Regions from separate parts of the Micromonospora sp. DT31 genome, predicted to be linked through region 2. Evidence: riboswitches for the same ligand, from Rfam matches in the RefSeq annotation. Region 2 holds a riboswitch; the other holds the start of a gene.

Region 1 (6,723 bases), on a different contig from region 2:
CCGATGAAGCCGACGACCAGCAGCACCCCGCGTACCAGGCCGAAGGCCGCCTCCACCAGTTGGACAGGCATGGCCGCGGCGTCCTGGGCCAACCGCAGCCGGTCCAGGTAGACCGGGTCCTCCAGCCGGGCCAACCCGACCTGGCGTCCCACCGAGCGGTAGAGCTCGTCGTCGGCGACGAGGGCGACGTTCCGGCTGATCTCCCCGGTCAGGTAGGCCCCGAGGTGCGGCAGCAGGGCGGTGCCGAGCCCGGCGACGGCCAACCCGGCACCGGCCTCGAGCACGGTGGCCCAGTCCTTCCCGCTGCCGACCGCGTCGAGGACGACCTTGAGCAGCCAGGCGGTGACGACCGGCAGGATCCCGCCCGCCAACGCGACCAGGCCGTACGCGATCGTGGGCAGAGGTGCCCCGCGCCGCACGAGGCGGGCACCCATGGCGGCGGCGGCCAGCAGGGGCCAGCGCCGGCCACCGGTCGGGTGCGGTGATCCGTCCGGTGGCTGCGCGGACGATTCGGCCGTCGGGCCGTCGGTGCCGGCATCGAGCGGTGGACTCATCCGGCGACGGGTGCCGAGAGGTCTTCGATCAGGGAACCACTGGCGACGACGACACCGGACTCGTCGATCAGGCTGATCGCCGGGAAGCCCTGCACCCCGAAGGCGGTGTAGAGCGGCCCTCCGTCGGGCTCGACGACGACCCGGGCGACCGGGGCCAGCGCGGCGACGTACTCGTCGGCGTCCTCCCGGCTGCCGCTCGCCACGATCCCGACGACCTGGTCCCGGCCGCCGGGGTGCTCGGCCGCGTATCGGACGAACTGCGGCATCCGTTCCCGGCAGGGGGCGCAGCCCGGCGAGAAGAAGCCGACGAGGGTGGGGCCGGTCAGCCCGTCCCGGCTGACGGTGGCGCCGTCCTCGGCGAGGGCCTGGAACGGCTGAACGGTGTTGCCGGCTCCGAGCATGATCTCGTCGCCGTGCCCATGCCCGGCCTCGACAGCGGTGAGTCGTAGGGTGTGCTCACGGAGCCGCCTGATCACCCCGAAGGTGAGGATCAGGTTCAGCAGGCCGATGATGCCGACGACGGTGACGGCAGCGGCGAGATATGGCATGGGGGTTGCTCCTTCGTGCTTGTCGGAGTTCTCGACTACCTCGGGGTCGGCGATCCGCCGGCACCTCGCCGGTCGGGTCCACCGCGGCGACCGGCGGGGACCTTCGGGCCGGGCGGAGCCGGCGCGGCGACGAAGAGGTCGGTGATGTCGTCGAACCGCACGAAGAGCAGCCCGCCGACCGCACCGGCCACCGCGGCCACGGCGATTCCCGCGGCGGCGACGTCACCGGTGGCGCCGGCGGCGACCGCTCCCACCAGCGCGGCGGTGATCAACAGGCCGTTGCGGACCAGGTGCCGCGGCCCGAGCGGTGCACCCGTGGCACCGAAGCAGCGGCAGGCCACCCGTTGCCGGCGGGCCAGCGTGACGACGATCCCGCTGCTGAAGGCGAGAAGGAGCAGGGCCGCGAGCACGTGGCCGAGCCGACGGGTCGGCGGCACCAGCAGCAGGACCGGGACGGCGGCCTCGGCCAGGCCGACCAGAGCCGCGACGGCGGGGACGAGCCGGGTCGGCACCACCCGCATGGCGGCGAGTGAGGCGACGAACTCGCGCCAGGAGGCGCGACTGCGGACCTTGCCGAAGGTCGCGGCCAGGAAGACCACTCCGATCAGGCAACGTAGCGCGATGTCCAGGTGCTCAAGCACCGGGCCAGGCTAGCAACATTGACCACGATCATGGAAGGAGATCGTCGATCTTCCGATCGGCGGGGCGGGAGAGGGGTCAGCCGATCAGCGGCCGGAAGGTGCCGAGCAGCACGCTGACCGTCAGCGCCGCGCCGGCCGCCAGCGCCGCCCCCGTGATCAACAACCCGTCGGCGAGGACGAACCGCTGCGGGCGGGCGACCGTACGCGGGGTGCCCGCGTCGAAGCCCCGGGCGTCCATCGCCACCGCCAGCCGGGTGCCCCGCCGGATCGCCCCGACGAGCAACGTGAACGCGGTGGACCCGAACAGCCGCAGCCTGGCCACCGGGTTGCGGCCGCCGTCCACGCCCCGCGCCCGCCGGGCCATGCTGATCATCCGCCATTCCTGTTCGAGCAGCGGCACCATCCGGAACGCGGCGAGCGCCCCGAGGGCGAACCGGGCCGGCGCCCTCGCGTTCTGGATCAGCGCGTCGGCCAGCTCGGTCGGGTCGGTGGTGGTGAAGACGATGATGCCCGGCAGTGCCACCGCGAGCATCCGCAGCACCAGCCCGAGCGCGGTGACCAGGACCCCCTGGGTGACCAACACCGGACCGGCGTCGAGCAACACCGGACCGGAACGGTCGGCGGCGAAGAGCACCAACGCGACCAGGATGCCGACGGCGCTGGCCAGCAGCGGCCAGGCCCGCCGGGCGAGCACCCGGTAGCGCAGGCCGAACAACGGCAGCACCGCCAGTTCGACAGCGATCGCGATGGCCGGCGCGACCGGGTCCAGCGTCGCCACCAGCACCAGCGTGAACACCAACGCGGCGGCCACCTTCGCCACCGGGTTACGCCGGGCCAGCACGGCACCGGGCACGGCGACCGGTTCGAGGTCGATCACCGGACCACCCCGTCGAGAGGCCGGTCCAGGGTGAGCGTCCGGTCGGCCAGCGCGGCGACGAAATCCTCGTCATGGGTCACGGTGACCACGCCGTGCCCGGCGTCGCGCAGCTCGGCGAACAGGTCGACGAGCTCCGACCAGGTGCGCCGGTCCTGCCCGAACGTGGGCTCGTCGCAGATCAGCAACCGGGGCGCGGTGGCCAGCGCCGTCGCCACGCTCAGCCGCCGCGCCTCACCACCGGAGAGGGTGTACGGGTTGGCGCCGGCCAGCCGGTCCAGCCGCAGCCGGTGCAGCAGCGCGTCCACGGTGGCGGTCACCGCCGCCTCGGGCTGGCCGGTGCGGCGCGGCCCCAACGCCAACTCGTCACGGACGGTGCCGGTGACGAACTGGTGCTCCGGGTCCTGGAACACCGAGCCGATCCGGCGTACCAGCGCCGGTGCGCGCCAACGGTGCGGGGGAGTGCGCGCGTCCGGACCGGCCAGGTCGGCGGACGCGGTGACGGTGCCCGTGCCGGGGCGCAGCAGCCCACCGAGCAGCAGCGCCAGCGTGGACTTGCCGACGCCGTTCGGACCCAGGACGGCGAGCGCCTCGCCGGCGCGTACCCGCAGGGCGGTGGGGTCCAGCCGAGGCGGCAGGCCGAGCCGGTCGGCGGTGATCAGCACCTCGCCGGGGGCCGTGGTGGCGTGCCGGGGCGGCACGGCGTGCCCGGGCACCCAGACCCCCTCGGCGGCCAGCGTGTCCCCGTGCGCGGCGAACACCTCCTCGGGTGGCCCGTCGGCGCGCACCCCGCCGCCGGGTTCCAGCACCACCACCCGATCGACGAGCGGCAGCGCCTCGGCGACCCGGTGCTCGACCAGGATCAGTGTGGTGTCCGGGTCCAGCGCGTCGGCGACCGCCCGGCGGATCAGCGCGGCCCCGACCGGGTCGAGGTTGGCGGTGGGCTCGTCCAGCAGCAGCAGCCCGGGGCGCAGGGCGAGCGCGCCCGCCAGGGCGAGGCGTTGCTGTTCGCCGCCGCTGAGCGCGGCGGTCGGGCGGTCCCGCGGGTACGGGAAGCCGACCCGGCGCAGCGCCTCGTCCACCCGGGGCCAGATCTCCCCGGCGGGCACGCCCCGATTCTCCAACCCGAACGCGACGTCGTCGCCGGAGCGGGCCATCACGAGCTGGGTCTGCGGGTCCTGGAAGACGATGCCGACGCGCTCGCGCGCCTTGTGCGGGTCCAGCCCGTCGATCTCGACGCTGCCCTCCCGCTCGCCGGAGTCCTCGGGCAGCAGCCCGGCCAGCGCGGCCAGCAGCGTGCTCTTGCCGGCTCCCGACGCGCCGAGCAGCAGCACCCGCTCCCCGCGCTGAACCCGCAGGTCCACCCCCCGAAGCGCCCACCGCCGACGCCCTCCGTGCCGCCACCCGAACCCGCGCAGCACCACCCCGCTCACCGCGTCCCCCTCTCCCGTCCCCCAGCCTGCGTGAGCAAGGAGTTCGCGTCCGGGAAACCGGGCCCGGCCGACGCGAACTCCTCGATCAACGGGGCGGGGAACAGCCGGTCAGACCAGGGCTCGGTCACGGCCGGCGGGGAACCGGTCCAGGACGCCGGTGTTGGCCAGCGCGCGGGTGAGGACGTGCGCGCCGAAACCGGCCACGACCGTGGCGCTGACGATCGTGATCAGCGCGTACGGGAGGCGGTAGGAGGCCACGTCGTAGGCCTTGTTCCAGTAGACGAAGTCGAAGATCGCCGCGCCGAGGCCGGTCATCGCGCCGGCCAGCACCGCCACCGGCAGCTTGAACGAGCGGTACCGGAACGCGGCGAACGCCAACTCGGCGCCGATGCCCTGCATCAGGCCCTGGAGGATCACGATGCTCGCCCACTGGCTGCCCAGCAGGGCGGACACGATCGCGGCGACGGTCTCGCAGTAGAGTGCGGCTCCCGGCTTGCGGATGATCAGGCCGGCGAGCACCGCCGGGACCAGCCACACGCCGTAGAGCACCGCCTGCGCCGGTGGGAAGAACGCGAACGCCGCGTCGGTGGCGCCCCAGAGCAGGCCCCAGGCCCAGAACACGACGCCGAAGGCGACGGCGATGACCGAGGCGACGACGATGTCGACGGTACGCCAGCGGTTGCTGTCGTTGTGGTTCACGGTGTGCTCCCAGTTCGTCGAGATGAACCAGGAGAAGACGCACGCCGCGCCCGGGAAGCCGGACGGCGGCGCGGCTGGAGGTCGACCGAACTCCCTGCGCTGGCATTACCCAGATCAGGTTCGAGGGTCTGCGGGCACCGGCCCGCACTCTCAGCGCTGTGCGCTCCCCTGTCGGATATGAAGTTGTCTCGTCGCAGACGCTAGCACCGACCGCCGCCCCCGGCCTAGCACGACCACTGTCGGTAAGGTGGCGATCATGCAGGTGGATGCGCGGGGACTGACGTTCGAGGTACGCGTCGACGGCCCCGAGGACGGCGATCCCGTCCTGCTGCTGCACGGCTTCCCGCAACACTCCGGCGAGTGGGACGTGGTCACGCCCGCGCTGCACGCCGCCGGGCTGCGCACCTACGCGCTGGACCAGCGCGGCTACTCGCCCGGCGCGCGTCCGGTCGCCGTCGAGGCGTACCGGATTCCGGAGTTGGTGGCCGACGCGGCCGCCGTGCTGGACGCGCTCGGGGTGACCCGCGCCCACGTGGCCGGCCACGACTGGGGTTCGATAGTGGCGTGGGGCCTGGCGGCGGCACACCCGGACCGGGTGCGGACGTTGACCGCGGTGTCCGTGCCGCACCCGGCCGCGATGGGTCACGCGCTCGCCACCGACCCGAAGCAGAAGGTCAAGTCCGCCTACATCACGTTGTTCCGCAAGCCGGGCACCGCGGAGAAGGTGCTGCTCGCGTGGCACGGCGCCACGCTGCGCCGGCTGCTCAGGGGCGTGGGCGACGCCGAGGCGGTGGCGCGCTATGCCGAGCCGATGCGCGAGCCGGGCGCGCTGACCGCCGCGCTCAACTGGTACCGCGCGATGACCGGGGCGGACATGAAGGCCGTCGCCCCGGTGGCGGTGCCGACCACGTTCGTCTGGAGCGACAAGGACGTGGCGATCGGTCGGACCGCCGCGCGGGCGTGCGCCGCGCACGTCACCGGCGACTACCGGTTCGTGGTGCTGCCCGGCGTCAGTCACTGGATCGCCGACGAGGCTCCCGGCCCGCTGGCCGAGGCGATCCTCGCCCGGTGCCGGGGGACGGAGGAGACATGACGGTGAGCGCCGAGGCGTACCTGGCGGTGGTGACCGAGACGATCGGCCGGGTGGCCGCCGCGCAGCGGACGAACGTGGCCGCCGCGGCCGACCTGATCGCCGCGTCGGTACGCGCCGACGGCGTGGTGCACGCGTTCGGCACCGGCCACTCCGAGGCGCTCGCCATGGAGATCGCCGGACGGGCCGGCGGCCTGGTGCCCACCAACCGGATCGCGCTGCGTGACCTGGTGTTGATCGGCGGCGAACCGGCCGATGTGCTCGGTCCGAGACTGGAGCGCGAGCCGGCGGTGGCGCACCGCCTCTACGAGCTGGCGCCGGTCCGGCCGCCGGACGTGTTCGTGCTGGCCTCGAACTCCGGCGTGAACGGGGCGATGGTCGAGTTCGCGTCCATCGTGAAGGAACGCGGGCACGGGCTGGTGGCGATCACCTCGGCGCAGCACTCGGCCCGGATGACCTCGCGGCACCCGTCCGGGCGTAAGCTCGCCGACTTCGCCGACGTGGTGCTGGACAACGGCGCCCCGTACGGCGACGCGACCCTGCCGCTGCCCGGCGGTGGCGCGGTCGGCGCGGTCTCCTCGATCACCGCGGCGTTGCTGGCCCAGCAGATCGTGGTCGAGGTGGTGGCGCGGCTGGTGGCGGCGGGACAGCAGCCGCCGGTCTACCTGTCGGCGAACATCACCGGCGGCGACGAGCACAACGCCGAACTGGAGGCCCGGTACGCGGGACGGATCCGCCGGGGGTCCTGAGCCGGTTTCGCGACCAGTGGTTCCGGGCACAGGCGGTCCTGCCGGTGGCGTTCACCCGTCGGCTGTGCGTCTTCCCCGGAGGTTCACGAGTGTCAAAGGAATCCGAGAAGCAGCGCTGGCAGCGCAACTTCGCCG
Region 2 (6,723 bases):
TCTGCCGGCGACGGTGACCGGCGCGGGGTCCGCTCCGGCGCACTGGAGCTGGCCGGAGGTCGGCGGTTCGAACACCCCGCGACCGGACGACACGAGCCCGATCACCCCGGTTCCTGCCACTCCGACCCTTGCCAGCGTGGGCTCGGCCACCCCGAGTCCGGCCACCGCTGCCCCCGTCTCCACAGCCCCGGTCACCGCGAGCCTGAACACGCCGAGCGGGGTCACCGCGAGCCCGGTCGCCGCCGGCCGGTCCGCCGCCGACGTGACCGCCGTGCCCGCGCCCGCCGCCGACCGCACCGGTCCGGCCTCGCCCACCCTCGACCGGGGCGAGCCGGAGCCCCGTACCCCGGAGCGACCCGAGCCGAACCCCGCCACGCCGGACCGGCCCGAGCCCACCACGCCGGACCGGCCCGAGCCCACCACGCCGGACCGACCCGAGCCCACCACGCCGGGCCGGCTCAGCCCCGCCACGCCGGGCCGGCCCGAGCCGAGTCCGGGCGCCACCGGCAGGCCGGACGCGAGCCCGCCGGCCGCGGGTCGGCAGGCCGGGCACGACCTGCCCGGCGTACTGCCCGCGGGGCGGCGGACCTCGGCCATCGACGTCCTCGCCGCGACCGCAACCGAAGCCGCGGTCCCCCATCCCCGCAGCGACGGCGACACCGCCGCCGAGACGACCAGCGTCGGCCGGGCCCCGGCGGCGCGCGGCGCGGACACCGCACGGACCGGGACCGGCGCGGGCCGGGGCGAACCGGACGCGCCCTCGACCGGGGACGCGAGATCGGGGCGGACCGACCGGAGCTCCCTCCCCGACGCCCCCGAGACCGTCTCCCCCCGACCGCGTTCCCCGATGCCCGAGGACGTGACCGCGCCACCACGGCCGGTCCCGGCGGCGGCTCCCGGGTCGCCCCGCACGTCCACCGGGCCGGACGAGCCGGACACCGGCCGGATCGACGGGCCGGCCGACCGGCCCACCGCCGGGCCGGACGTCCCGTCGACCCGTGGCCGGCACGCCGGACCGGAGGAGGCAGCGACGCCCGGCGGGAAGCCGAAGGCCCGACGCGGGCTCTTCCGGCGCGGCCGGGTCAAGGACGATCCGACCCCGGTCCTGGGCACGCCGGAGCCGGCCGCCACTGGAGACGACGAGTACGTCGACTGGGTCACCGGCCTCGCCTCGGACAAGGGCGACGGCCCCCGCTCGCTGCGCACCGGCCGGCACCACCGCGACTGAGCACCACCGCGACCGAGCAGCCACCGCTACCGAGCGACCACCGCACCGAGCACCCCACGGGCCGGCCCGAGGGTCGGCCCGTGGGGTGGGGTGCTCAGGCCAGCGGCAGATAGACCCGGGAGCCGGCGGCGAGGAACTCCTCGGACTTGTCCCGCATGCCCCGCGCCGCGTAGTCCTTCAACTCCTGGGTGATCTTCATGGAGCAGAACTTCGGCCCGCACATCGAGCAGAAGTGCGCGGTCTTCGCCGGCTCGGCCGGCAGCGTGGCGTCGTGGTACGCCAGCGGGGTGCCGGCGCCGCGCACCGGCTCGACGTCCCCGCGCTCGGCGATCCACGGCCCAGCGCGGGCAACCCCACCTCCGGGTCGGAGCCGGGGCCGGAGGTCTCGTACAGCCGCACCGGCGGGTTGTCCCCGGTCAGCGCCACTTCGGCGAACGGCACCCGGATGTCCGGCCGGGACCCCTCCACGTACACCTTGCGACGTGCCTGCATGACAGCCTCCCTGTCCTTCATGCGGACCAGCCGAAGTCGTTCATGCGGACCAGCCGAAGTGATCCAGCGGACCGCGTCCGGCACCCAACTCCCAGCCCCGCGCGCCGGTCAGCCCGCGGGTGACGTACTCCTTGGCGACCCGCACCGCGACCTCCACCGGGTCGCCGGCGGCGAGCCGGACCGCGACGGCGGCGGAGAACGAACATCCGGTGCCGTGGTTGTGCCGGGTGTCCACCCGGGGCGCGCGCAGCAGCCGCGTGGTCCCGCCGCCGGCCAGCACGTCCACCGACTCGCCGTCGGCGTCCACGTCACCGCCGGTCACCACCACGAACTGCGGGCCGCGGGCCGCCAGCGTCTCGGCTGCGGCGACCATCTCCTCGACCGTGCCCACCGCACGCCCGGTGAGGGCCGCGGCCTCCGCGCAGTTCGGCGTCGCCACCTGCGCGTACGGCAGCAGCCGCTCGACCGCCTCCACCACGCCGAGCCGGTGCCCGCTGGTGGCGACCAGCACCGGGTCGACGACCAGCCGGGGCAGCCGCCCGGCGCGGGCCGCCTCGGCCACCGCGTCGGCGACCGCCGGGGTGCCGAGCATCCCCGTCTTCACGGCGCGCACGTCGAAGTCGCCGAGCACACTGTCCAACTGGTCGCGCACGGTCTGCGGGGGCAGCGGCAGGACGGCGTCCACACCCCGGGTGCTCTGCGCGGTGACCGCGGTGAGCACGCTTGTCCCGTACGCCCCGAGCGCGGCGAACGTCTTGAGGTCGGCCTGGATGCCGGCGCCGCCGCCGGAGTCGGAGCCGGCGATGGTGAGGACTGTTCTCGGCGTCACTTGTCTTCCTCTCCGGTTGCGGTGGGAGGGCAGCGGCCAACCGCCTCCTGGAAGGCGCTGCCCAGCGTGGCGGCGGCTTCGGCGGGGTCGGGGGCGCGCATGATCGCGCCGAGTACGGCGATGCCCGCGGCGCCCGCGTCGACGCACGCCGTGACCTGCTCCGGGGTTTCGATGCCGCCGAGCGCGAGCACCGGTACCGGGCTGGCCGCGATCAGCGCGCGCAACCCTTCGGGGCGCAGGGGTGGGCCGTAGCCGGGTTTCGTCCGGGTGGGAAAGACCGGCGACAGCGTGACGTACTGCTCGGTCGTGAGCCGGTCCAGCTCCCCCGCGTCGTGGCAGGAACGGCCGGTCAGGCCGACGGCGGGCGGCGGGCAGGGCCCGGCGGCGGGCAGGTGCACGGCGTCGCCGTCGAGCGGGTCCGACCCGGCGACGACGAGCGTGCCGCCCGTGTCGGCGAGGAGCGCCCGCAGCTCGACGGCGAGCGCGAGCCGCTCGGCGCGCGGCAGGTCCTTCTCCCGCAGCACCACCCACCGCACTCCCCCGCGCACGGCCCCGGCGACCACGTCGACGAGCGTCCCCCGCGCGTTGTGCCGATCGGTGAGCACCACGACTCCCTCCGGACCGGCGTCGACAGTGGCGCGCGCCCGCCCCGGCACCGGTGCCGCCGTGCCGGGACCGGCGGCGTGGGTGGCGGTCACAGGTCGGGCCGTCCCTCGTCGGGGGTGGACGCCTGGGCGTGGAAACGTCGGGGGATGCGCCCCGCGCCGTACGCCAGGCGCCCCGCCTCGACCGCGTAGCGCATCGCGGTGGCCATCGCCACCGGGTCGGCGGCCCGGGTCACCGCGCTCGCGAGCAGCACCGCGTCGCAGCCCAACTCCATGGCGAGCGCCGCGTCGGAAGCGGTGCCGATGCCCGCGTCCAGCACCACCGGCACGTCGACGGCCTGCCGGATCAGCCGGATGTGGTGCGGATTGCCGATGCCCAGCCCCGAGCCGATCGGTGACCCGGCCGGCATCACCGCCGCGCAACCCACGTCGGCCAACCGGCGGGCCAGCACCGGATCGTCAGACGTGTACGGCAGCACCGTGAACCCGTCGGCCACCAACTCCTCGGCGGCGCGCAGCAGCTCCACCCCGTCGGGCAGCAGCGTGCGCTCGTCGCCGATCACCTCCACCTTCACCCAGTCGGTGTCGAACGCCTCCCGGGCCAGGTGCGCCACCTTCACCGCCTCCACCGCGGTACGGCAGCCCGCCGTGTTCGGCAGCAGCCGTACCCCGCAGCGGTCCAGCAGGTCCAGCAGGCCACCCGACCCACCGGGCGTGGTGTCCACCCGGCGCAATGCCAGCGTGACCAGCTCGGTGCCGGAGGCGCGGATCGCCTGCTCCAACACGTGCAGGTTGGCCGCGCCGCCGGTGCCGAGGACGAGCCGGGAGCCGAACGTGACCCCACCGATCTCCAGAGTGGACATCCGGTCACCCGCCCTGGGTGGCGCTGAGCACCTCGACCCGGTCGCCGTCGCGCAGCACGCTCGCCGACCAGCCGCCGCGCGGCACCACCTCGCCGTTGACCGCGACGGCGAGCCCTCGTTGCCGGTCGGTGACCGCGCGGACCACCTCGGCGACCGTGACACCGTCCGGCAGCGTCCGGCCGGCGCCGTTGACGATCAGTTCCACAGGGGCTCCTTCCCGAACCGTTGCGGGGTGAAGGGAGCGAGCGCGGGATCGGGCTCGCCGGTGACGATCAGCTCGGTGACCAGGTCGGCGGTGATCGGGGTGAGCACGATGCCGTGCCGGTGGTGGCCGGTGGCCACGAGCACGCCGGGCCGGCCGGGCAGCGCCCCGATGAGCGGTGCGTTGTCAGGCGTACCGGGACGCAACCCGGCGACGGCCTCGACCAGCTCGTACTCGACCAGCTCCGGGACCAGTTCCACGGCGGCGCGCAGCAACCCCAGCACGCCACCGGCGGTGACCTCGGTGTCCGCGCGTTCCTCCACGGTCGCCCCGACCACCACCTCGCCGCTGTCCCGGGGCACCAGGTAGACCGACTCGCCGTCGGCGTACCCGCGGATCACGTGCCGGAAGCCCGGCCGGTCGCCGCCGGGCGCGCGGAGCCGGAGCACCTGCCCCTTCACCGGCCGCACCGGCAGACCGGTGAGCGCGGCCGCGCCGCAGCCGGCCGCGACGACTGTCACCCGGGCGTCCACCTCGGACAACGCGCCCACCGGGGTCGGTCGCAGCAGCACCCCGGCCCGCTCGGCCGCCACCCGCAGCGCGGCGACCAGCCGGCGCGGGTCGACCTGGTGGTCGCCGGGCGCGACCGCGCCACCGCGCACCCGCGGCGCCAGTGCCGGCTCGCGGTCGCGCAGCTCCGAGGGGCGCAGCGGCGTGATCGGCAGGGCCAACCCCTGCTGGTACGACCACAGCCGCCCCGCCTCGGCCAGGTCGTCGGCGGTGAGCCCGACGACGAGCGTGCCCTCGGTGCGGTAACCCAGGTCGACGCCGCCGGCCTCGGTCAGTTCGGCGGCGAAACCGGGCCAGCGGGCGGCGGATTCGACGAGCAGCGCGGTCAGGTCGTGCTCACCGAAGTACGCCTCGGCGACCGGGGAGAGCATGCCGGCGGCCACCGACGACGCCCCCGACCCGGGCCGGTCGTCGTGCACCACCACGCGCAGCCCGCGCTGCGCGCACCGCCACGCGATGGCCCACCCGATCGGCCCACCCCCCACCACCGCCACATCGGTAAGGAAGGGCCCCCTGTTAACGCCTCCGGTAGAGGAAGGGTCCCCTGTTAACACGTCAGCTCCCGCATCAGCTCGGCAGTGGCGTACGCGGGATCGGCAGCCGCGCTGAGCGCGCCCACCACCGCCACCCCGTACGCCCCGGCGGCCCGCAGCGCCGGCACGCTCGCCGCGGTCACCCCGCCGATGGCGATCACCGGCACACGTACCGCCTCGGCGACCGCGCGTACCCCCTCGGGGCCGATCGGGTCCGGCAGCCCGGGCTTGGTGGTGGTCGCGTGACACGGGCCCACGCCCAGGTAACTCGCGCCCGCGTCCACCGCCGCGCGGGCACCCGCCGGCTCGCGGGCGGTCGCGCCGAGCACCGCTTGCGGACCGAGCACCCGGCGCGCGGCAGACACCGGCAGGTCGTCGGCGCCGACGTGTCCCCCGGCGGCGCCGACCGCCAGCGCCACGTGCAACCGGTCGTTGACCAGGCAGGACGCCCCGTACGGGCGGCACGCCTCGACCACCCGGCAGGCCAGCTCGTACGCCTCCCGGTCGGTGGCGTCGTCGGTCACGCGCACCTGCACGACGAGTTCGGCGCCGGCCACCGGAAGGGCGGCGCGCAGCACGGCGAGCGGGTCACGCCCCGGCCGGGTGTCGGTGATGAGATGCAGTCGTCCCAGGGACGGCATGGCAACGCTCCTCCCTGCGCCGGCATTACCCGGATCAGGTTCTACGGTCGGGGGCTCCCAGCCCCCCTCTCAGCCCGGTCCGCACCGGGCTCCCGTGGGTCACTTGCGGCCTACCGTACGACGCCTTCCGCCCCTACGGAAGCCCGGGCGAGGGTTTTTCCCGGAACCGCTCACCTGCCGTGCCGGGGCCACGGGTGACCGTCCCATACCGGCACGCTGCCCGGATGTCCGTTCCCGCACGCGTTCCGCGCCACCTGGCGATCCTGCCGTTCCGGGGCGGTCGTGCCGTCTCCGACGGGCTGCTCACCTGGACGATGCTGCACGGGCCGACGTGGATCCGCCTGCTGCCGGACGTGTACGTGCACCGGGACGGGTACAGTGCCGACGACCACCGGATGTGGTGCGAGGCGGTGGTGTTGCGCCTGCCGCCGGGTGCCGCACTGGCGGTACGCAGCGCCGCCTGGTTGTTCGGCGTGGACGTGCTCACCCGCGACGCGCCGGTCACCGTGCTGCTGCCGACTGCTGCTCGACTGCGACCGCACCCACGGTTGCGGGTGGTCCGGTCACCGCTGCCGGAGCGGGACCGCACCCGCGTCGGCGGGCTGCCGGTCACCACCGGGCTGCGTACCGCGTTCGACCTAAGCCGGCAGGGCTCACTCGCCGAGGCGCTGGTCGCCGTCGACGCGCTGCTGCGTCGCCGGGTCGTGAAGCTGCCCGTCCTGCGGGCCTACGTCGCCGACCGGCCGGGTTGGCCGGGCAC

What was found. Region 2 has a riboswitch for thiamine pyrophosphate ahead of thiE (thiamine phosphate synthase). Riboswitches for the same ligand answer to the same signal wherever they lie in the genome.
Region 1: it holds a riboswitch for thiamine pyrophosphate, as region 2 does, so the genes downstream of both, ACLQ2X_RS15800 (ECF transporter S component) here and thiE (thiamine phosphate synthase) in region 2, are expected to answer to the same signal.

Annotation. Positions count from the first base shown of each region.
Region 1 is NZ_JBNCKZ010000008.1:76,713-83,435, forward strand. It holds gene ACLQ2X_RS15775 (ABC transporter ATP-binding protein) at 1-554, opposite strand, end outside; gene ACLQ2X_RS15780 (TlpA disulfide reductase family protein) at 551-1,102, opposite strand; gene ACLQ2X_RS15785 (MauE/DoxX family redox-associated membrane protein) at 1,138-1,743, opposite strand; gene ACLQ2X_RS15790 (energy-coupling factor transporter transmembrane component T family protein) at 1,820-2,620, opposite strand; gene ACLQ2X_RS15795 (ABC transporter ATP-binding protein) at 2,617-4,050, opposite strand; gene ACLQ2X_RS15800 (ECF transporter S component) at 4,159-4,749, opposite strand; TPP riboswitch at 4,823-4,929, opposite strand; gene ACLQ2X_RS15805 (alpha/beta fold hydrolase) at 5,006-5,842, shown strand; gene ACLQ2X_RS15810 (sugar isomerase domain-containing protein) at 5,839-6,588, shown strand; gene ACLQ2X_RS15815 (DUF6328 family protein) at 6,678-6,723, shown strand, end outside.
Region 2 is NZ_JBNCKZ010000004.1:112,718-119,440, reverse strand. It holds gene ACLQ2X_RS09065 (hypothetical protein) at 1-1,228, shown strand, start outside; partial or broken gene ACLQ2X_RS09060 (hypothetical protein) at 1,323-1,720, opposite strand; gene thiD (bifunctional hydroxymethylpyrimidine kinase/phosphomethylpyrimidine kinase) at 1,761-2,549, opposite strand; gene ACLQ2X_RS09050 (thiamine phosphate synthase) at 2,546-3,205, opposite strand; gene ACLQ2X_RS09045 (thiazole synthase) at 3,244-4,017, opposite strand; gene thiS (sulfur carrier protein ThiS) at 4,022-4,222, opposite strand; gene thiO (glycine oxidase ThiO) at 4,213-5,343, opposite strand; gene thiE (thiamine phosphate synthase) at 5,337-5,963, opposite strand; TPP riboswitch at 5,958-6,069, opposite strand; gene ACLQ2X_RS09025 (endonuclease domain-containing protein) at 6,188-6,723, shown strand, end outside.